One region of the Streptomyces sp. NPDC026659 genome, then DNA from elsewhere that is predicted to be linked to it. Evidence: riboswitches for the same ligand, from Rfam matches in the RefSeq annotation. Region 1 holds a riboswitch; the other holds the start of a gene.
What was found. Region 1 has a riboswitch for fluoride ahead of AB0E91_RS00785 (hypothetical protein). Riboswitches for the same ligand answer to the same signal wherever they lie in the genome.
Positions count from the first base shown of each region.

Region 2: another riboswitch for fluoride. It lies ahead of AB0E91_RS23580 (NUDIX hydrolase); the one in region 1 lies ahead of AB0E91_RS00785 (hypothetical protein).

Region 1 is NZ_JBEZXY010000001.1:162,383-172,959, reverse strand. It holds gene AB0E91_RS00810 (LacI family DNA-binding transcriptional regulator) at 1-119, shown strand, start outside; gene AB0E91_RS00805 (hypothetical protein) at 130-585, opposite strand; gene AB0E91_RS00800 (DUF1684 domain-containing protein) at 742-1,566, opposite strand; gene AB0E91_RS00795 (LLM class F420-dependent oxidoreductase) at 1,618-2,541, opposite strand; gene AB0E91_RS00790 (hypothetical protein) at 2,766-3,260, shown strand; gene AB0E91_RS00785 (hypothetical protein) at 3,420-3,626, opposite strand; fluoride riboswitch at 3,755-3,832, opposite strand; gene AB0E91_RS00780 (GAF domain-containing SpoIIE family protein phosphatase) at 3,907-5,229, opposite strand; gene AB0E91_RS00775 (inorganic diphosphatase) at 5,420-5,911, opposite strand; gene AB0E91_RS00770 (hypothetical protein) at 6,419-6,763, opposite strand; gene AB0E91_RS00765 (inorganic diphosphatase) at 7,295-7,792, shown strand; gene AB0E91_RS00760 (cytidine deaminase) at 7,815-8,231, opposite strand; gene AB0E91_RS00755 (MFS transporter) at 8,308-9,540, shown strand; gene AB0E91_RS00750 (YbaK/EbsC family protein) at 9,545-10,036, opposite strand; gene AB0E91_RS00745 (GNAT family protein) at 10,029-10,577, opposite strand, start outside.
Region 2 is NZ_JBEZXY010000009.1:247,375-257,951, reverse strand. It holds gene AB0E91_RS23605 (PASTA domain-containing protein) at 1-686, opposite strand, end outside; gene AB0E91_RS23600 (cytochrome d ubiquinol oxidase subunit II) at 824-1,831, opposite strand; gene AB0E91_RS23595 (cytochrome ubiquinol oxidase subunit I) at 1,832-3,268, opposite strand; gene AB0E91_RS23590 (alpha/beta fold hydrolase) at 3,401-4,111, opposite strand; gene AB0E91_RS23585 (cryptochrome/photolyase family protein) at 4,217-5,899, opposite strand; gene AB0E91_RS23580 (NUDIX hydrolase) at 5,939-6,466, opposite strand; fluoride riboswitch at 6,496-6,564, opposite strand; gene AB0E91_RS23575 (SpoIIE family protein phosphatase) at 6,626-8,728, opposite strand; gene AB0E91_RS23570 (suppressor of fused domain protein) at 8,908-9,486, shown strand; gene AB0E91_RS23565 (MFS transporter) at 9,467-10,577, opposite strand, start outside.

The sequences.
Region 1 (10,577 bases):
CGCTCGCGACGGAGCTCCTGCTGGAGGAGACGGAGGCGGGCGCGGGCGGCCATACGCACCAACGGGTTGTGCTGCAACCAGAGTTGGTGGTGCGGGGGTCGAGCCTGGTGGTGCGGTGAGCGGGGTCGGTCAGAGAGCGATCGGCCGGTAAGCGAGGGCCTCGGCGACGATCTGCTCGGCCGTGGCGTCGCGTAGTTCGGGCGACGGGTGGAAGATCAGGTCGCCGATCCGGGGGTGGGGCACGTTGGCTCGGAGGAGCCGCAGGTAGTGGTCCGTCTCCGGGCTGCCGGTGAGGACTCTGCGGACCAGCTCGGTGAGTTCGTCCGTGGTGATGTCCGCGATCCGGGGCCGGGCGGGGCGGGCGGCCTCCGACGCGAACTCGCTCAGGCTCCGGCTGCCGTCGTACTCGGTGAAGTCCGGGGCGGCGTAGGCGTGGCCCGTCTTCACGTTGAAGGCCCTGATCTCGTCGCCCGCATCACCGGCTCCGCTGCGCACCAGCTCAGCGATCCGCTCGATGTCGCGGGAGAGCTCCGCCAGCCGCTGCGGGCTCACGGGCGGGGGCAACAGTTCCGGTCTCAGGTCCACGGCTGCATTGTGCCCTCAGGTGTTCGCCCCGCGCGCCGTCACCGCCCGGCGGTCGACCACCTCGGCCTCTCGCACGGCCCCCGGTCCGGGGGAAGTGGACGCGCCACCGACACGCAACGCGTCCACGGCCGACCCCTCCGCGAACGAACACCCGGCTCACGCCCCGCCCCGCTCCCGCGGAATCTTCTCCCCCGCCTCGATCGCCACCGGCAGCCGGTTCTCCGCCGGAGGCAGTGGGCAGGTGGCGAGGTCCGTGTACGCGCACGGGAGGTTCGCGGCGCGGTTGAAGTCCAGGAGGACCGTGCCGTCGGGGGTGGGCGGGTCGATGGTGAGGGCGCGGTTCGCGGCGTAGGTGGTGACGCCGGAGGTGGCGTCGGTGAACAGGACCATCAGGCGGCCCTCGCCCGCGCCCGGGAACGCGGTCAAGGAGAGGGCGTGGCCGTCGAGTTCGAAGTCGACCCGGCCCGGAGCGTCGTACACGTGCTCAAGGCCCTCGACCGCCGCGCCGACGGTGGTGGGGCGGGGCGCGTCGAAGGGGACGTAGCGGCCGGTGACGGCCCAGCGGGGGTCGGGGGCGTAGGCGGGGGTGCCGGTGAAGGCCGTGCGCAGGGGCGCGTCCGGGTGGCGGGGGCGGACGATGTCGTGGCCGCCGCGCTTGGCGACCTCGATGACGGCGTCGCCCCAGACGGCGTCGACTCCGCCGCGTTCGGGGAGGACGCCGAAGTGGTGTTCGCCCCGGACCGGCACGCCGTCCACCAGCAGCTCTTCGCCTTCGTCCAGGTTCACCACGACGCCCTCGCCCCCGGTGCGCCAGGCGCCCGGCGCGTCGGGGAAGCGCTGCGGGCGCTCGTCCAGCCAGTGCAGACCGGTGATCGCCAGGAAGCCGTGCGGGGCGGCGAGCCGGGCCTCGTGGGCGCGGTACCACTCCAGCCAGTCGTCGGCGAAGGCGCGGAGGTCGGTCGTGGTCGCTTCGGTGGTCATGCCGGCTCCTTCAATACGTGTTTGTCCGTGCGGAGTTGAGTCGGACGAACCTCAGTCGGCCAGTTCGCCCAGCAGGGCCCAGGTGCGGCGGCGGTTCTCGTCGCCCGCGATCTCCGTGCCGGAGAACACGACCTCCGTGGCCCCGGCGTCGCGGTAGCGGCGTACCTCCGCCGCGACCGTCTTCTCGTCGCCGATCACGGCCACGTCGGAGGCGCGGCGGGCGCCGGAGAGTTCGAGGACGCGGGCGTAGGACGGGATCTGTTCGTAGAAGGCGAGGTACTCGGTGGCCTTCTGCCGTACCGCGTCCACGTCGTCCGTGACCACGCCGGGTACGAGGGCCACGACGCGGGGTGCGGGACGGCCGGCGGCGTCGGCCGCGGCGGTCAGGGCGGGGACGATGTGGTCGGCGAGGGCGCGCGGTCCGGCCAGGTACGGCAGGATGCCGTCCGCCAGCTCGCCACTGACGCACAGCGCCTGCGGTCCCATCGCGGCGACCAGGATGGGGACGCCGTCGTCGGCGCCCGGTACGCGCGCGGGGACCGGGGTGGTCGCGGTCAGCAGCTCGCCGTGGAAGTCGGCCGTCCCGGTCTGCGTCAACTGCCGTAGCGCGGTGAGGAATTCACGCAGGCGGGCGATGGGGCGTGCGAAGGGCAGGCCGAAGCCGGACTCCGTCAGCAGCTTCGTGCCGAGGGCCAGGCCGAGGTGGTAGCGGCCGTGTGTCGCCGCCTGGGCGGTCAGCGCCTGGCTGGACACGAGCAGTGGATGGCGGCCGAAGACGGGGATCGCGGATGTGCCCACCTGCAGCCCGGGCACCTCGCGCCCGACGATCGCCGCGAGCTGGGGTGAGTCCGCGCCGAAGGTCTGGCCGAACCAGGCCGACCGCAACCCGGCGGCCGCGGCCTCCCGGGCCAGCCGCACCGTGGCGTCCACCTGATTCGGCGCGTCGGCCGCGTTGAGCGCTACTCCCACAGTCATGTCAGTGAAAACGGCTGTTGGCGGGGACGCATTCCGGTTCTTTTGTGACAGCTTCTTGTCAGTCGTGTGTACGGGGTACGGGGTACACGCGCCGGGAGATCATGGGCGTCCTGTTGGCCGCCGCCCACGGCTGCGCCACGCCGCTGCGCGGCGGCTTCCGCGCGCGACGTCACGCGAACGACGCCCGTCGGGCAGAACAGGTCAATTGAGAAGGGAAGTTGCTCGTGGAACTCGTACTCGACCCTCCGCGCGGAATCGCGCCGATCCTGCTCGGTGCGACCCTCGACGAGGCGTTGGCCTCGACCTCCGGATGGGGTGAGCCGCGCGTGCTGCGACGGCCGAGCCGCAACTCGGCCAAGGTGTCGTGGAGTCTGGACCACGTCGGCGTGCAGGCCCTGGCCGAGGGCGGGGAGCGAGTGACCGCGATCGAGGTGTGGTGGCCCGGGGAAGGCCGTAAGTCCGGTACGAGCGTGCTGCTTTGGGGTTACGACGTCTTCGCCACTCCCGCCGACGAGCTGTTCCGGTGCGCGAGGGCGCTGGGGCGGACGGTCGATGTGTCGCAGCCCGAGCATCCCGTGATTCCCGGAGTCTCGCTCGGTTTCACCCGGCAGACCTCGCAGGCGGTCGAGCGAGGTGCGGACGGGCTGCCGGTGTATGTCACGTCTGTTCTGGTCGCGGCGGAGGACTACTACAACTACCGCTATCAACAAGGAGATTGACGAGCCGGGGGTGCGTCGCCCTGGTGGGTGACGCACCCCCGGTCGCGGCCTTCCGGGCGCCCGGGCCGTGCGGGTGTACGGCTCGGAGGGACGCGCGCCGGAAGGGTGGGGAGGCCGGGGAAGCGGGGGAGGCTGCCGCGGCCGTCTCGGGGGTGGCCGTCAGCCGTCGTGTTCGGCCACCGCGCGGGCCTCGTACAGCAGGCGCCGTGCCGACTGGTATTTGGCCGCGGTGCCCAAGCCGACCGCCCGGAGGGGTGCTTGGGAGCACCGGTGCGTGTGGCGGTCGCAGAGGCCCGCGCCGCAGGAGCGGGAGAGCGCGACCGCGGCGGTGGTGATGTCCGGGTCCTGGCAGCCGAAGAAGTTCATCGCCGCACTCCGTACCGGCAAATGACGGACGGGCGAGCGGAGTTGTCCAGGGGTGCGAGAGCGCGTTCCGTGAACGAGGACCGGCGATGTTTCCACCCGGCGTACCTCCCGAAGGCATGGGTTTCCTGACGGAGTCAGGAACCATCAGCCCGGGGTGGGCGGTTCGGACCGGAGAGGTCCAGGCGGGCTCCATCGCCGACGTCGAGTGAACCGCCCCGCGCGACGGCGGTCAAGTGGGCGGGACGAACCGTAGGGGACCGGGGGAACGGACCGGAAGGATTCAGCGGGGCGGACCGGAGGGAACGCGCATGGCCAGCACGGCGATGTCGTCCTGTCGGTCGTCGCCCATCCGGGCGAGCAGCTCGTCCAGGAAGACCTCCAACGGCTCGGCCGCGAAGGCGGTCGCACATTGGCGGAGCCGGGTCAGACCGCGCCCGATGTCCTCGCCGGGACGCTCCACCAGCCCGTCGGTGTAGAGCAGGAACGTGCAGCCGGGCGGCAGGGTGACGGTCGCGGTGTCGCGGTCGAGGCCCGGGTCCACACCGAGGATGGGGGCGTGGCCCTCCTCCAGGAGGTCGCTGCTGCCGTCGGGGCAGACCAGCAGGGGCGGCAGATGCCCGGCGTTGGTCCAGTGCAGCCGCCAGGGCGCGTCCGGCGGTGTCTCCACACGGGCGATGACCGCCGTGACGAGTTCGACGGCGGTCAGTCCCTGCATCACCCGGTCCAGGCGGCCCATCGTGCCGGCCGGGTCGTCCCCGCTGTCGTAGGCCAGCGCGCGCAGCATGTTGCGCAACTGGCCCATGCGGACGGCGGCGGTCAGGTCGTGGCCGACCACGTCGCCGATGGCGAGGATCAGCGAGTCGTCGGGCAGCCGGAACGCGTCGTACCAGTCGCCGCCCACCTCGGCCCGCTCGCGCGCGGCCACATAGCGGGCGGCCAGCCGTACGTCGCCGACGCCGGACAGGTCCGGCAGCAGGGAGAGCTGCAGCTGCTCGGCGGTGTGCTGCTGGAGTGCGTAGAGCCGGGCGTTGTCCAGTGCGAGGCCCGCCCGGTGTCCGAGGTCGGCCGCGAGCGCCTGTTCCTGCTCGTCGAAGGGGGTCGCGGGGGCGCGCCGGACGAAGGTCAGCGCGCCGAGCGCCTGCCGCCGGGCGCGCAGGGGGACGATCAGCGCGGTCTCGGCGCCCAGGCTGCGGTACAGCCGCCACTGCGCGGCCCGCAGCGGGTCGTGCGGCTCCGGCCCGCCGAAGCGGTCGATCACCACGGGGCCCGCGCCGCGCAGCACCTTGGCCAGCTCGGCCGCCGACTCGTCCGGCGCCGGCAGGGACGAGCCCGGCAGCACCCGTACCGCCCGCTCCGGGTCACGGTCCGTGACCGTCAGCCGCCGCAGACCGTCGCCCTCGATCACGTCGATGACACAGGCGTCGGCCAGATTGGGCACCACCACCCGGGCCAGCCTGCGCAGCGCCTCCCCGGCGTCCAGACTGGACGCCAGCGCGCGGCTCGCCTCGGCCAGCAGCCGCAGCCGCGCCGCCGAGGCCTCCGGAGCGGACGTGTCGGACGCGTCGGACACGGCTTCGGGCTGTGGTGGATCGTCCCGCTTCATCGCACTCCCTCTCCTCGTGCCCTCTTTGTAACCTTTGGTGCCTGTGGTTCGGAAACCTCAGCGTGTTGGCCTCCGGCGGATCGGCGTCGATCCACCGTGCGTGCGTGATCGAGGCCGTGGCCGGTGAGTACACGGTGAAGGAGCAGCCCCGGTCGCACATCACGTGAAGGTACGGGCGCTGCGGCACCCCTCACTCCAGGCTTCCCGTCAGCTGCTCGTACGCCATCCGCGCCTCCGCCAGGAACTCCTCCGCCGCAGTGGCCCCCTCGAAGTCCATGACGCGCCAGCGGTGGGAGCGGTCGAAGCGGCGCAGTACCGTCGCGACGGTGTCCTCGTCGGCGTGCCAGGTGCGCAGGGCGCTCACGTTGCCGAGGGAGGCGAAGTTCGCGTCGTGCGCGGGCACGCACAGCACGCGGGTCTCGGGGCGGCCGTCCACCAGCGCGTGGAGCAGGGCTACGGGACGGGCCCGTACGGTACGGTCCGGCAGCGCCGGTTCCTCCATGAGCAGCAGGACGGGGACTGTACCGCCCTGCCCGGTGAGGGTGTCGCCGACCCAGCCCGAGCCGACCGGGTATCCGGTCACCCGCGTCGAGCCCACGCTCATCAGGTCGTGCCCGTCCGAGCCGTCGGGCGGGGCGAACGGCGAGCCGATCGTCGCGTCCACCGTGACCAGGAACTCCATCGCAGCCACCTCCCGTGAAGCGCACACCATCCACGCAGAGGCCATCAGCACGGTCGAAGCACGGTCGCCATGCGGTCACAGGGCGAGCCCCATCGCCCCCGGCACCACCATTCTTCCCGCACGGAGGCGGGGATCAACCGCGCGAAGCGGACCTTACGGAGCGGATTTCGTGGAGTCGGTCCTGGCGCCGGACCTGTCCGGACGGACCTCGCCGAGCTGATTCCGTACGGGCCGAGGTCGCCCAGCTGGTCCCGCCCGGGCTGACGTCGCCGGAGTCGGCTGGGTTCGCGTGCACTCCGCCGAGCCGATCCCGGCGAGCGGAAGAAGCCCGACGAGGGCAGCCCCCGCCCCGGCGGTACCGTCCGGATCTCCCTCGTCGACCGGAACCACGCCGGACTCGAGCCCGCCACCACCACGACGGCCGCCGCGCCCGCCCGCACCGCGCACGAGATCGGCCCGTACCGCACCTCGCGGTGCGGTGTGGTGCGGCTCGACGATCTGACGAGGTCAGTCGTCCAGGGTGCGCAGGAGTCGCATGAGGAGGTCCTCCGCCCGGGCGTACGAGGTCGAGCCCACCCGCAGTCGCCACTTCGGGTCGGCCGGGTGCCGCCGGTCCGGGGTCACGACCCGTACGGAGCGCGGGGCGGGGGCGGCGTGCGCCGGTACGTTCGCCTGCCGCAGGGCGTCGAGCACGGTGTCGACGTGTTTGGCGGGGAGGTCGGCGATCGGCGCCCACGACGTGGCGCGCAGGCCGTTGTCCCGGCCGCCCGGCGGCAGCCACGCGGGCGTGAACAGGCCGGTGGAGACGGTGAGTCGGGTGCTGTCGTGCGAGCTGTGGGCGACGCCGGTCATGGTGTCCTCCCGGTCCTCACGGGTGCGGTGAACAGGAGCCATCGGCCGGTACGGCGGGTCGGCCACCCGGGGTGCGGGTGGTCTCGGCGGGGTCCAGCGCCGAGCGCCTCGCGCACTGTCGAGCGTACGCCGGGGGTACGGCCGGGGGGAGCGGGCCGCGACCGGGGACGTCCGGGGCATCCGGCCGACACGCCCCGTTCGGCGTACGCTGGATGCCTGCCACGGCACAGCGCCGGGCATACTACGAATGCGCCGAGCGCGCCGGTGATGGGGCTCACCGTGAACCGCGGCATCCGCCGCTGACGGTCCCTGGTCCAACGAAGCGACCAGGAGGAATCATGCCCGCACCCGCCACTCCGTCCCTCGCCGCTTCGCCACCCGCCGCTCCGCCGGCCTCCGGCGAGACTCCCCGCCGCGGCCGCCTTCCGCCCGCGCCGTACGGCCCGCCCCCCCCACGCCCGGCCACTCACCCACGCCGTACGTCCACACCCGCACGCGCCGGGCGACCGCACCCGCCACCAGGAGGAAACGATGGAACTCGACGTGACCGTGGAGATCCCCCAGGGCTCGCGCAACAAGTACGAGATGGACCACGAACTGCACCGCATCCGGCTGGACCGGATGCTGTTCACCTCCACGCAGTACCCGGCCGACTACGGCTACATCGACGGCACCCTCGGCGGTGACGGCGACCCGCTGGACGCGCTCGTGCTGACCGGTGAGCCGACGTTCCCCGGCTGTGTCGTCGAGTGCCGGGCGGTCGGCATGTTCGTCATGCGGGACGAGCACGGTCCCGACGAGAAGATCCTCTGCGTCCCCGCGCACGATCCGCGCTACGCCGACGTGCAGGACATCGGTGACATCCCCGACTTCGACCGGATGGAGATCACCCACTTCTTCGAGGTCTACAAGGACCTGGAGCCGGGCAAGTCCGTCGAGGGCTCGCACTGGGAGGGCCGCGAGCAGGCGTACGCGGAGATCGCCGCCTCCCGCGCCCGCGCCGCCGAACCGGCGCACCAGGGCACCTGACCGGGCCGCGTGGCCGACGCATTCAGTCGGCGGCGTCGAGCTGGTGGTCGGACCAGACGTAGCTTTCGGGGAGCAGGGCGGTGATGGGGAGGGTGCGCAGCTGGTCTCCGGTGCCGACGACGACGTGCGAGGTGGGGAAGTAGTCGAGGAGGGCCTGGCGGCAGCGGCCGCAGGGGGGAATCACGCCGCGTTCGCGGTCGCCCACCGCGACGACGGTGTCCAGGTCGTAGATGCCCTGGGCGGCCGCCGTGCCGATCAGGACGAGTTCGGCGCAGGGGCCGCCTGTGAAGTGGTAGGCGTTGAGCGCGGTGACGATCCGGCCGTCCGGGGCGCGGCCCGCGGCGGCGACGGTGTGGTTGTCGCCGTGGGCGCGGGTGCGGACGAGATGGGTCGCGGCCTGGACGAGTTCGTGGTCGACGCCGGGACTCTGCATGGTCAACTCTCCACCTCTGGGGGTCGTTTCGCTGGTCAGAGCGGGTCGCCGCCGGGCGGCGGGGCCCACATAGTATGCGGGCGTGACGCATCCCCTCCGTCTGCCGGGCTTCCGTCTGCTTCTGATCAGCCGCACCCTGTCCACCCTGAGCGACGCCCTGGTGCCGACCGCCCTGAGCCTCGCCGTCGTCCAGCTCACCGGATCGGCGACCGCCCTCGCGCTGGTGCTCGGCTGCGCTCTCGGAACCCGGCTGCTCCTGCTGCCCGTTGCCGGAGTGCTGGCCGATCACTACAACCCCCGCTGGGTCGCCCTCGGCGCCGACGCGACCCGCGTCCTCACCCAGGCCGTCGTGGCCCGCCAACTCCTCACCGGCCATGCCTCGATCGCGGTGATCGCCGCGGCCCAGGCGGTGGCGGGCGCGGCCTCCGCCGTCAGCCTGTCCAACCTCGCGCCGCTTCTCGTACGGGTGGCGCCGGTCGCCGGTCCTGCGCGGCAGAAGGCCAACTCGCTGATGGGGGTGGCGAAAAGCGTCTCGCTGCTCGCCGGTCCCGCCCTCGCGGGCCTGCTGATCTGGGCGGTCGGCATCGGTTGGGTCTTCGTGCTCGACTCCGCCGCCTTCGCGGCCAGTGCGTTCCTGATGCCGTTCATCCGGCTTCATCAGAAGGCGAGTTCGGCGCCTGCCCGTCGCGCCATCCGCGCCGGGCTGGTCGAGGGCTGGGCCGAGGTGAGGGCCCGGGACTGGTACTGGACCAGCCTCGTCGCCCACGCCGCGTGGAACCTCGTCGCCAACGTGCTGCTCACCCTCGGCCCGCTCGTCGCCGTCACCCGGCTCGGCGGCCAGAACGCCTGGATCGCCGTGACCCAGGCGGGCGGCATCGGTCTGCTCGCCGGATCACTGCTGGCCGGACGGGCCCGCCCACGGCGCCCGGTGCTCGCCGGAAACCTCGTTCTGGCGACCTACGCCCTGCCGCTGGCGCTCTTCGCGACAAGTGCCCCCGTTCCGCTGCTGGTTGCCGGATACGGCATCGCCATGGCGGGCCTCGGCTTCCTCAGCCCCACCTGGCAGACCACGGTCCAGGAGGCCATCCCGCACCACGTGCTCGCCCGGGTCAGCTCCTACGACTGGCTGCTCTCGCTCGCCGCGCAGCCGCTCGGCGTGATCGTCGCCCCCATCGCCCTGCATCTCTGGGGTGCACGCGTGCCGTTCGCGGCCTCGGCCGTCCTGGTCGCCGTCGTCTGCGCCGGTACGGCCCTCGTGCCGGGCGTACGCAATCTGCGCTCGGACCGGGGGGTGGAGGTGGCCCGCGCTGCCTGAACGATCAGGCCGGGGTGTCCCGTTCGTCCGCGACCACGGCCGGTTCACCACCCGTGATGCTCACCAACTCCGCGAACGTGGTGCGGAATACGGTGTGCGGCATCCCGGCACCCGCCCAGACATGGTCGTACTCGGCCAGAGTGGTGTCGATCAGGGTGCGTACGGGACCCGGGTGACCCACCGGGGCCACCCCGCCGACCTCCTGGCCCGTCACGGTGAGGACGTAGTCGGGGTCGGCGCGGCGGATCCTGTTCCGGCTCACATCGAGGAGACGGGCGACGCGGCGGGTGTCCACGCGGTGGGCGCCGCTGGTGAGCACGAGCAGGGGCTCGCCGGCGGCGGTGAAGACCAGGCTGTTGGCGATGGCACCCACGGGACAGCCGAGCTGGGCGGCCGCGGCCGCCGCCGTCGGCGCGGGGACCGGCAGTTCCACCACGTCGGCGGTGCTGCCGTAGGCGCGCAGGGCCGCCTGGACGCGTTCCACTCGTTCACGCACGGGTGACTCCCTCCGGTGCTCCGGTCGTGTCGGCCGCCGCAGGGGGCCACTCCTCGGCGAGGACCGACCATACCTCCTTGTTGAGCCGCACCCCCCGGTACGGATAGCGCTGCCGCAGCACGCCCTCGCGGCTCAGGCCGAGACGGCGCGCGGCCTCGGTGCTGCGGGTGTTGCCCGACGCGGCCATCCACTCGACGCGGTTCATCCCGCGCTCGTGGAAGGCCCAGTCGATCAGGACCCGGGAGGCCCGGTTCACCAGGCCGCGCCCCTCACCGGCGGCCTCCAGCCAGCAGCCGATCTCGCACACCCCGGAGGCGCTGTCGAAGTGGGTGAACATGACACCGCCGACCAGGGTGCCCTCCAGCCAGATGCCGTAGATCCGGCCGGAGTCCTGGGCCTGGCGGTCGGCGTACCGCTGGAGGGTGGCGGTGGCGGATTCGAGGTCCGTGCTGAAGGTCGCCCAGGGTATCCACGGGTCCACCGTGGGCCGCGCGCGGTCGATGTGCTCCAGGAACTCCTGGGCCTGCCAGGGCTCCAGTGG
Region 2 (10,577 bases), on a different contig from region 1:
TTCATGTAGTGCGACTCGGCCCGGATCGCGGACTCGGACACGCCCAGGTCCGTCAACTCCGCGACAGCGGCCCGCCAGATCCGCCCCGTCAGGCCCGGCATCACCGGCCACGGAATCCTCGCGCCGTCCTTCTCGGGGCACGGTTCACCGGACTTGACGGCGGCGAAGGTGATCGCCCTGGGACCGCCGGGTGAGTTCTGGAAGCAGACCACCCAGCCCGACCGCACGAGGATCGAGCGGTGTTCGGCGGAGGCGTCGTGGCGGTCGGTGGTGTAGCCCAGCGCACGGGCGGCGGTCTCCGCCCGGTCGAGCGGCTTGCCCCGGTAACTCGGAGGCGGGGCGGGCTCGTTCTGCCGCTGCCGGGACGGCTCGGTGCTCGGTTCGTGGGTGCGTGCCGAGGCCGGTTTGGCGTCCGTCCGGGCGGTGTCGTCGAGTTGGCCGCCCACGCCCGAGCCGATGCCCAGGAGGAAGAACGCCCCGACGCTCGCGCCGAGTCTGGCGAACCAGCGCCAGGGCGGGAGGAACCAGAGCAGTACGACGGCGGCGACCATCGCGAGGAAGCCCAGCGGGAGGCTGAACGCGCTGATGAGGGCAACTGCCGCCAGGAGGCCCAGACCTGCGGGGGTGGTCTTCCACCAGGGGCGTGCCGGAGGGGTCCGTGGGGGTGCGGGGGTGTACGGGTTCACGTGGGGCTTTCTGGATCGCCGGATGCGGGGGCGCTCCGGTTCACACAGGTGAGTCCCTTTTCACGGATGCGCCCAAGTCGCCCCACTTTAGCGGGATGTCACCCTCTGGGTCGCCTTCATCGCATTCCGCACGCCCCTCACAACGGCCGGTCCCCCACCCCCACACTCCCCCGCCCGCTCAACCGGAACAGCAGCAGGATCGACGGGACGATCAGCACCGCCGCCACACAGGCCACGCCCACGACCACCGCGAGCGTCGCGTCGGGGGCGGCGGCTTGGGTGAGGGTCAGGTGGGTGCCGAGGAGGTACGGGTACTGGGCGACGCCCCAGCCCGCGACCACCAGGGCGACCGCCCCGGCGGCGATGGCGCGCACGCCGAAGGTCCTGCGGGCGCGCAGCATCGCGAGGCCGAGTACGCCGCCGACCGCGGCCAGGACGACCAACGGCAGTGCGCGGCCGGTGAGATGGGCGAAGAGGCGCGGGGCGTCGGACTGGAGGACGAAGATGCCCGCGATGCTGACCGCGCCGGTCACCGCTCCGGCGGCGAGGGCACGGTTGCGGAAGTACCGGTAGAGGGTGTGCTCGTCGCGGCGCAGTGCCTCGACCGTGAGGTAGGTGGCGGCGAGGTAGGCGCAGGCCAGGACCGCGAGGACGCCGCCGAGGATGCTGGTGGGGTTGACCCAGCTCGATACGGCGTCGCCGTTGCCGGCCGTCGGTACGCGGCCGGAGGCCAGGCCGCCCGCGATGGCGCCGAAGCAGTACGGCGTGAGGACGGAGGACAGGGCGAACGCGGCGCCGTACAGGCGTTGTTCGGGTGTGCTGATGGTCGCCTTGCGGAAGGCGAACCCGGCGCCGCGCAGGACGATGCCGAGCAGGGCGAGGACCAGGGGGATGTACAGCGTGGTGGTGATGGCGGAGAAGGCGGTGGGGAAGCCGCTCCACAGGACGACCAGGCAGTAGATGAGCCAGGTGTGGTTGGCCTCCCACACGGGGGCGAGGGAGGAGTCGATGAGGTGGCGGGGCTCGCGGCCGCGCCGGGCGCCGCCCGCGATCAGGTCCCAGAAGCCCGCGCCGAAGTCGGCGCCGCCGAGCACGGCGTAGGCGATGACGCCGATGAAGAGGAACACCGCTACCACGTCGGCCATTTACGACACCTTCCCCTCGGAGCGCTCGCTCGGGGCACCGGATGGTGCGTCCGGCCCGTACGGCACGTGGACCGTCCCGTCGCCCTGCTTCTGCCACCGTCTCTTCATGGACAGCAGGACCCAGATGGCCGCGGTACCCACGGCGGTGTAGAGGGCGACCACGACCCCGAAGGTGATCCACAGGTTGCCCTGGGTGGCCACCGCGTCCCGGGTGCGCAGCAGGCCGACGACGATCCAGGGCTGGCGGCCGACCTCGGTGACCACCCAGCCGCTCTCCAGGCTGAGGATGGACAGCACCCCGCAGACGGAGGCCGCGCGCAGGAACCAGCGGTCGGTCTCCAGGGTGCCGCGGCGCTTCCACCACACCCAGACGAACCAGGCGGCGACGGCCAGCATGACCATGGAGGTGCCGACCATGATGTCGAACGCCCAGTGCACGATGTTGACCTGCTCGGTGGTGGGCCGTACGGCCACGGGTACGGCGTCGAGCCCCTTGATGGTGGTCGACGGTTTGAACCCGGCGAGGATGGAGGCCACGCTCGGTACCGAGATGCCGTAGCGCACCTCGCCGTCGATCAGGAAGCCGCCCAGGGTCTCCGGGACGTGGTTGCCGGTGGTGGGGAGCAGTTCGATGGCGGCGAACTTGGCGGGCTCGTCGTCGAAGACCTCACGGGCGATGGTGTCGCCGACGAAGATCTGGACGGGCAGGGCGGCGGCCGCGGTGACGAAGCTGATCAGGAAGCCGAGCCGCTGGTAGTGACCGCGCCGTCCCCGGAGCATCCCGACCGTGTAGACGCCCGCCACGACAAATCCGGCGACGATGTAGGCGGCGAGCAGCATGTGCCAGAACTGCCACCAGAAGGCGCCGTTGAAGAAGACCTCCGCCGGGCGTACGTCGACCACCCGCCCGTCGCGCATCGTGATGCCGCCGGGCTGGTTCATCCAGCTGTTGGCGGCGATGACGGCGGCCGCTCCGCCGACGCTGGCCAGCGCCACGGGTACGCCCGCCCAGAAGTGGGCCCAGGGGCGCATCCGGTCCCAGCCGTAGATGTAGATGGCGACGAAGATGGCCTCAAGGAAGAAGAAGAGCCCCTCAATGGCGAACGGGAAGCCGAAGGCGGCGCCGTAGTTCTTCATCAGGCCGGGCCAGAGGATGCCCAGCTCGAAGGAGAGGACGGTGCCGGTGATGGCGCCGACCGCGAAGAGCACGGCGGCGACCTTCGACCAGCGCCGGGCCAGCAGCAGGGCCGCTTCGTCGCCCTTGCGCAGTCCCCGGTAGTTGGCGATCAGCATGAGGGAGGTCAGCGCCACGCCGAAGGGGACCAGGATGATGTGGAAGCCCAGGGTGAAGGCCATCTGTTCCCGCGCGGGCAGCAGCTGATCCGGGTCCGCGGCGGCCAGGATCGCGGTGAGTCCGGCCGGGTCGACCGTGAACATGGACGGTTCCTCCTCGTGCTCGGGAGGGACTGCGGCCACCGGGGACTACGGCCGCCTTCCATGGATCTGTTTCACTTCGTACACCTGATTCGGATGCGTCCCCTTATGCCCTTGTTACGGCGGGTGCGGCCTTCAGATGTTTACGGCCGGGGCGTCGGACGTGGTGGTCAGGGCGACCAGGCCGCCGGGGGCGGGCCGGCTGCGCAGCAGGTCCGTGACGGCCTCGGCGGCCAGGGTGTGCCAGGTCGGCAGGCGGCGGAGCATGGCGTGACCGGTGTCGGCGAGGACGGCCATCCCGGCGTGGGCTCCCTCCGCGCGCGCCCGCTCGACGAAGCGGGCGGAGTCCGCCGCGGCCGTGACGCGGTCGGCGTCGCCGTGGAGTACGAGCAGACGCGCGCCGTCCAGGTGGGCGGTGGGCTCACCGGGCGGCAGCCAGGGGGCGAGGGCGAGTACGCCGCGTACGGCGGGGTGGTCGGCGACGCGCAGCGCGGCCCGGCCGCCCATCGAGTGGCCGACGAGGACGACGGGTACGGGGCCGTGCCGGGCGGCCAGTTCGGCGAGGGCGCGGCGGACGTCGTCGGCGGCGGCGCCGTCGTTCCAGCCCCGGTGGCGGTAGCGGATCTCGCCCAGCAGGACGTGGTCCGGGGGCAGGCCGGTCCCGACCGCGCGCAGGAGGGAGCGCATCCGCACCGCGGCGAGGTGCCAGGGGCGGGAGAGGGTGTGGTCCTCGGCGCGGCCGCCGTGCGCGGTGAGGACGGCGGCCCGTACGGTCTCCGGCGCGTGCCGTACGAGCAGGGCGCTCCTCGCTTCCCCGCCGTCCGTCACCGTCCTGTCCGTCGTCATCCGCCGTGCTCCCCGCTGTCGTGATCGTCGGCCGCCGTGGGGAATCCGTAGCCGATCGCCGCGCGGCTTGGCCCGGAACGGAAAACCCGGTTGACCGGGAACCGGTCACGGCGGTCCGGCGCCGCGCCCCCGCTCCGTGCGGAGCACCTCGTCCAGGTCGCCGAGCCGGTCCAGGACCTGGACGGCGCGCGCGGTGCGCAGGTTGCCCGCGAGGACCTCGCGGTGGCGGTGGACGAAGGACCAGTAGCCGGTGGTGAAGGGGCAGGCCCGCTCGCCGGTGCGGTCCCCGGGACGGTAGACGCAGCCGTCGCACAGGTCGCTCATGCGGTGGATGTAGGCGCCCCCGGAGGTGTACGGCTTGGTGGTCATGCGGCCGCCGTCGGCGTACTGGGACATGCCGACGACGTTGGGCAGCATCACCCAGTCGTAGCCGTCGACGAAGCTGCGGTGGAACCAGTCGGTCACCGCGGCCGGTTCCCAGCCCTGCTGGAGGGCGTGGCTGCCGAGCAGCATCAGGCGCGGGATGTGGTGGGTCCAGCCGGTGTCGCGTACCTGGGCGAGTGCGGTGGCCAGGCAGCGGGCGGTGACGGCGTCGGCGTCGAGATCGGCGAACCAGTCGGGCAGCGGGGCGTGGTGGTGCAGGGCGTTGCGGTGGCGGTAGGCCTCGCCGAAGTACCAGTAGAGGTGCCAGACGTACTCGCGCCAGCCGGCGATCTGCCGTACGAAGCCCTCGGCGCTGTGCACGGGCGCGTGTCCGGAGCGCCAGGCGTCCTCGGCGGCGTCGACGGCCTCGGCCGGGTCGAGCAGGCCGAGGTTGAGGGAGGACGACAGCAGGCTGTGGCTCATGACGGGGTCGGCGGCGAGCATGGCGTCCTCGTGCGGGCCGAATCCGGCGAGCCGGTGCTCGGTGAAGCGGCGCAGCGCGGCTAGGCCGTGTCCGCAAAGTAGCGTCGTCTGCCCGGAGGGCAGGGCTCGCGGCGTCTGGTGCGTGCGATCGCAAGGCGGAGGGTCGCCCGCGTACTGGGTGTACGCGGGTGAGCCCGACAACGCGGCGAGCGTGCGTGCCAGGCGTCGCGAGCCAGGCGGGACTTTGCGGACACGGCCTAGGGCCTCGCGGCGGGAGGCGGGGAAGCGGCGGGGGCCGTCGCGGCCGGTGAAGCGGATGCCGCCCTGCTGTTCCCAGCGGTCGAGGTCGGCGCGGACCTCGGCGTCGATGTCGTCCTCGCGGGGGCGGTAGGGGGCGGGGGCGCCGAGGGTGCTCGCGCCCTTGGGCGGGGGTTCGCGGTTGGCGTGGTCGTGGTTCCAGCGGCCGCCGGCCGGGGTGTCGCCGTCCATGAGGAGGCCGAGTTCGCGGCGGACCCAGCGGTAGAAGTCCTCCTGGCGCAGCCGTCGTCCGTCGCGGCCGTCCGCCCAGGCGCGGAAGGCGTCGTGCGGGAGCAGAAAGGCGGGGGTGGGCAGCACACGGACCCGGTCCAGGGAGCGGACCAGGCGCAGGGCAGCGCGGGAGGTGGGGTGGTGGACGGTGACAGGAGCGTCCCCGGCGGCTTCGCGCAGGCCCTCGCGGTAGGTCTCGGCGCGGACGTAGCGGACGCGGTCGCCCAGTTCGGCGGCGCGGTGGCGCATCGCGGAGAGGACCAGGTGGGCCTTGGCGCGGTGGAAGCGGCGGCGCCGGAAGACCGAGCGGGCCTCGATCATGACGACGGGGGCGTCGCGGGCGGGGCCGTCGTCGCCCGGGGTGAGGAAGTGGGGGCCGAGCTGGTCACCGAAGAGCCAGTGCGGGTCGGTCATGCGGGCGCCTTGTCTCCTCAGCCGGTCGTGTGGGCGCCGTCAGTCCAGTTCGGGGGCGGGGCGCGGGGTGCGGCGGAAGAAGGTGGTGGCGCGTCTGATGCGGGAGGCGGTGTCGTTCGGGCGCCAGAGGTTGCCGAGGTAGGGGGCGTACCGGCGGGCGCCGTGGTGGTAGAAGCCGGGCAGGTGTCCGGCCAGGGGCGGCTTGAGGTCGAGGGCGCGCAGGCGCGCGAAGGGCACGAACTCGGGTGTCATCCCCGGTTCGCGGGCCACCGGGCTCTGGCCGTGGGCCGAGCCGTCGGCGGCGAAGACCAGGTCGACCGTGCGCTGCCGGCTGTCGGGGTCGACGGCCTCCAGCACGAAGGCGACGCGGGTCGGTTCCACCGCGAGACCGGTCTCCTCGCGCATCTCGCGGCGGGCGCAGGCGGCCATGCTCTCGCCCATCCGCGGTGTGCCGCCGGGCAGCACCCAGTCGTCCAGGCCCTGTGCCGTGCGGTGGACGAGCAGCACGCACTGGCCTCGGAAGAGGATGGTGGAGCAGCGGAGCATCATGTCGTCCGGCATCGTCATGCCGACCTCCTCGCGAATGACGTGCGGGTCTGCCGGCAGAGGCCATCAGCGGCGCGTTCGCGTCCGCGGTTACGGCGAGCCTCATCGCCGCGGGTGCTGCGTCCATTGTCGAACCGGTCGGAAGCACCGGCAAACGGGAGCCGGGGCCATCGGTGCGTCCTACTCCGCTCCCCCGGCCGGGCCGAGCCGGGCGAGGAGCAGGGCCGTGTCGTCGCCGGAGGACTGGTCGAGGGTGTCGAGGAGCGTGTCGCAGATGTCCTGGAGGGAGGCCGTGGCGCCGGTGGCGCCTTCCAGCGCGCGGCACAGCGCCTCGATGCCGACGTCGATGGGCTCGTGCCGGGACTCCACGAGGCCATCGGTGTACAGGGCCAGCAGGGAGCCCTCGGGCAGCTTCGTCTCGAGCGTGCCGAAGGGGACGCCGCCCACACCCAGCGGCGCGGCGGGCGGCAGGGTGAGGAGCCGGGCGCCCTGGCCGGGCTGGACGAGCACGGGCGGCAGATGTCCGGCGCTGGACAGGACGCAGGTGCCGCGCTTGGGATCGCAGACGGCGTAGACGCAGGTGGCGAAGGACTCGCTCAGCTCCGCGGCGGTCTCGTCGAGGTGGCCGAGCAGTTCGGCGGGCGGGAGGTCGAGGCGGGTCAGGGCGCGGGTGGTGGTGCGCAGCTGGCCCATGATCGCGGCGGCGCGGATGCCGCTGCCCATCACATCGCCGACGACCAGTGCGACCCGGCCGTCGTGGAGCGCCAGTACGTCGTACCAGTCGCCGCCGACCTCGGTGCCGCTCCCGGCGGGCCGGTAGCCGACGGCGATCTCCAGGCCGTCGGGCTGGTCGGGGGGCTGCTGGGGCAACAGGCTGTGCTGGAGGGTGAGCGCGGTCTCGCGCTCGCGGCCGTAGAGCAGGGCGTTGTCCACGCTGACGGCGGCGCGGCCGACGAGTTCGCAGACCAGCTGGAGGTCGCGGCTGTCGAAGGGGCGGGTGTCCTCGGTGCGGTACAGCGTGAGCACGCCGAGCACGGAACCACGGGCCAGCAGGGGCGCGGCCAGGGCGCTGCGGACCCCGGCACCGCGCAGGGCCTCGGCGGCCCGTTCGTCCCGGGCGAGCTCGCGGAGCGCGGTGTCGTCCACGCGCGGGATCAGTACGGGGGCGGCCTCGCGGACGCTGCGGCACAGCAGCGGGGACGAGCCGGAGCCGGTGAGGCCGTCCGGCAGCTCGGCGGTGCCGTCGCTGCCGTCGGGGCGGACCGCGGCGACCGCCAGCGTGCGGAAGCCGCCGTGGTCGCCGCCCGAGTGCGGGGCCAGGGACCGCTGCCCGATCACGACGGAGTCCAGTACGTCGACGGTGACCAGGTCGGCGAACCGGGGTACGACGGCGGCGGCCAGCTCCCGCACGGTCTGCTGGAGGTCCAGGGTGCTGCCGATGCCGGAGCTGGCCTCGGTGAGGGTGGCGAGGTGCCGGTGGGCCGCCGCGATCTCGGTGGCGGCCAGATGCCGCTCGGTGACGTCCACGACGGACACCGCGACGCCGAGGGGGTGCCCGCGCTGGTCCTCGATGCGGTAGTACGACTCCGACCAGGCGTGGTCGTGGTCCGGGTCGAGCGGGGTACGGCCCACCGTGCGCTGGTCCAGGATCGGCTCGCCGGTGCGCAGCACCTGCCGCATCGCGGACTCGATCGCGCCGGTGTCCAGGTCGGGCAGCGTGTCCTCCAGGCGCCGCCCGCGCACCTCGCGCTCGCTGACCCCGTTGGCGGTGGTCAGGGCGGAGTTGATCCGTATCCAGCGCAGATCGGTGTCGAACACCGCGAGCCCGACCGGGGACTGGTCGATCAGCAGCTCCGACAGCGCGAGGTCGCCCTCCACGCGTCGTACGGTGCCTTCGTCGGCGGCGAGCGCCAGGCCCAGCACTCTGCCGTCGGGGTCGTGCAGGCGGCCCTTGCGGTACTCCACCAACCGGGTGGAACCGTCCTTGCACCGGGCGGGGAAGACGCCCGCGAAACTCTCCCCGACCTGTATCCGCCCGAACCGCTCGTGCGCGTGCTCCACGTCCTCCGGCGAGGCCAGCAGCTCGTCCACGGACGCGCCGAGCGCCTCGTCGGCGGCGTACCCGAAAAGCTCCTCCGCCTCGGGGCTCCACAGGACGATGCGGCCGTTCCCGTCGACGACCACGGCCGAGGCGTGCAGCAGATCCAGCAGCCCCCCGGGCACCCCGGCGCCCTGGACCTCGGCCGGTCCGGCCCCCTGGCCCCAGAGGTCCTTGCCACCCATACCCGCCGCCTCCCGTCGCCCGACCCGGCACGGGGTACGCCCGGGCCGCGCCTTTTGCGTCAGCTCATACCACTATGCCCGAGGGGCGCGGTGGTGCGGGGGCGCTGCCGCGCGGGGCGGGGGCCTGGACCAGGTGAGGCCGGAGCAGGGGTGATCGCTCGCGGTGGGATGATCGCGTGGTGAGTGAGGCGAGGGAGTCGGCCGCGGAGGCCGTTGAGTCGCATGTGCGGGCGTTCTTCGCAGGCCACGCCGTGGAGGTCGTCGACTTCGACCTCGGGCCGGAACGGCGAGAGGTGGTGCCCGAGCTGCGCGTTCTCGTCGTGGGGCCCGGTCCGCGCGGCGACGGCTGGGCCTATGTGACCGCCGGGTGCTGGGACTCGACGGAGGACGTCGATGACGGCCTGGAGTTCGTCATGACCGCCCATGTCCGCGACCAGCGGTTCATCGAACTCATGGCGATGATCGCCTACTACCACCGCGGAGGCCATCGGCTCGACGTGGAGCACAGCCTGCCGATCGGTGAACCCTGGGTGCCGGGGTCAACCTGCGATCACCTGTTGATCAGCCTGCCCTATCTCCACGGACCGGACCTCGAACACTGTCCCGTGCCCGGGGGCCACGCCCGCATCCTGTGGACGCTGCCCGTGACCACGGCCGAGATCGAGTTCCGCAGGCGTCACGGGCACGAGGCGCTGGAGCGGCTCTTCGACGAGGCGGAGATCGTCCCCACCGATCCTTTCAGGGCGTCGGTCGTCTGAGTTTCCGGGGCTCGTCGATCGCCACCGCGGGCGTCGTCCCGGCCGCGCCCCGGCCGGAGGCCCACCGCACCGCCGGACCCATCGCCAGGCCCGCCGTCAGGAACAGCGCTCCCAGCAGGAGCCAGCCGAGGGTGCCGCCGGAGAGGATCAGGGTGGTGAGGAGGAGGGGGCCGATGAGGCGGGCCACGGCGGTGCCGGCGCCGTAGAAGCCTTGGTACTGGCCTTGTTTGTCGGGTGGGGCGAGGGCGAAACCGATCTCCCAGGAGCCGGAGCCGAGGAGCATCTCGCCGAGGACCTGGACGCAGGCGGCGGCCAGGAGCAGCAGGGCGGCGGTCCAGGCGGTGGTGCCGCCGGCCGACAGGGCGAAGCAGGCGCAGGCGGCGAGGAGGACGAGCCCGGCGTGCCGTAGCGCGCGGGACGCGGAGGGCAGGTCCCTGACGCGGGCGGCCATGCGGACCTGGAAGAGGACCACGCCGACCGTGTTGACGACCAGCAGCGCCGAGACCGTCCAGCTCGGCGCCTCGGTGCGCTCCACGATCCACAGCGGCAGCACCACGCTGAGCAGCGGCATGTAGAGCAGCATGATCATGTTGAGGAGGGACACCAGGGCGTACGGCCGGTCGCGGAGGACCGTGAGGCTCGGGCCGCCCTGCCCCCCGTTCGGACCGCCCTGTCCCGCCGTCGCCGCCACCCCGGTCGGGGGCCGCAGCCGCGACAACACCACCGCCGCCACCAGGAAGCTCACCCCGTCCGCCGCCAGCGCCGTCAGATACGCCCCCTCCGTGTCGAGCCGCAGCGCGATACCGCCCAGTGCAGCGCCGAGGGCCAGCCCGGCGTTGACGGTCGACTGGAGATACGCCCGGGTCTCGGTCCGCCGGGCCGGTTCGACCAGCCCGGCGAGCAGGGCCTGCCGTGCCGCCCCGAGCCCGCACTGGCAGCAGGTGTACGCGCAGACGGCGGCCAGGAACGCCGGGTAGGAGCGGACGAAGAGGAACGACCCCACGGCCAGGCCCGTCGCCACGGACATGAGGATGGCGATACCGCGCGGCCCCCGCCGGTCCGCGAGGTGACCGAGCGGTACCCCGGCGACG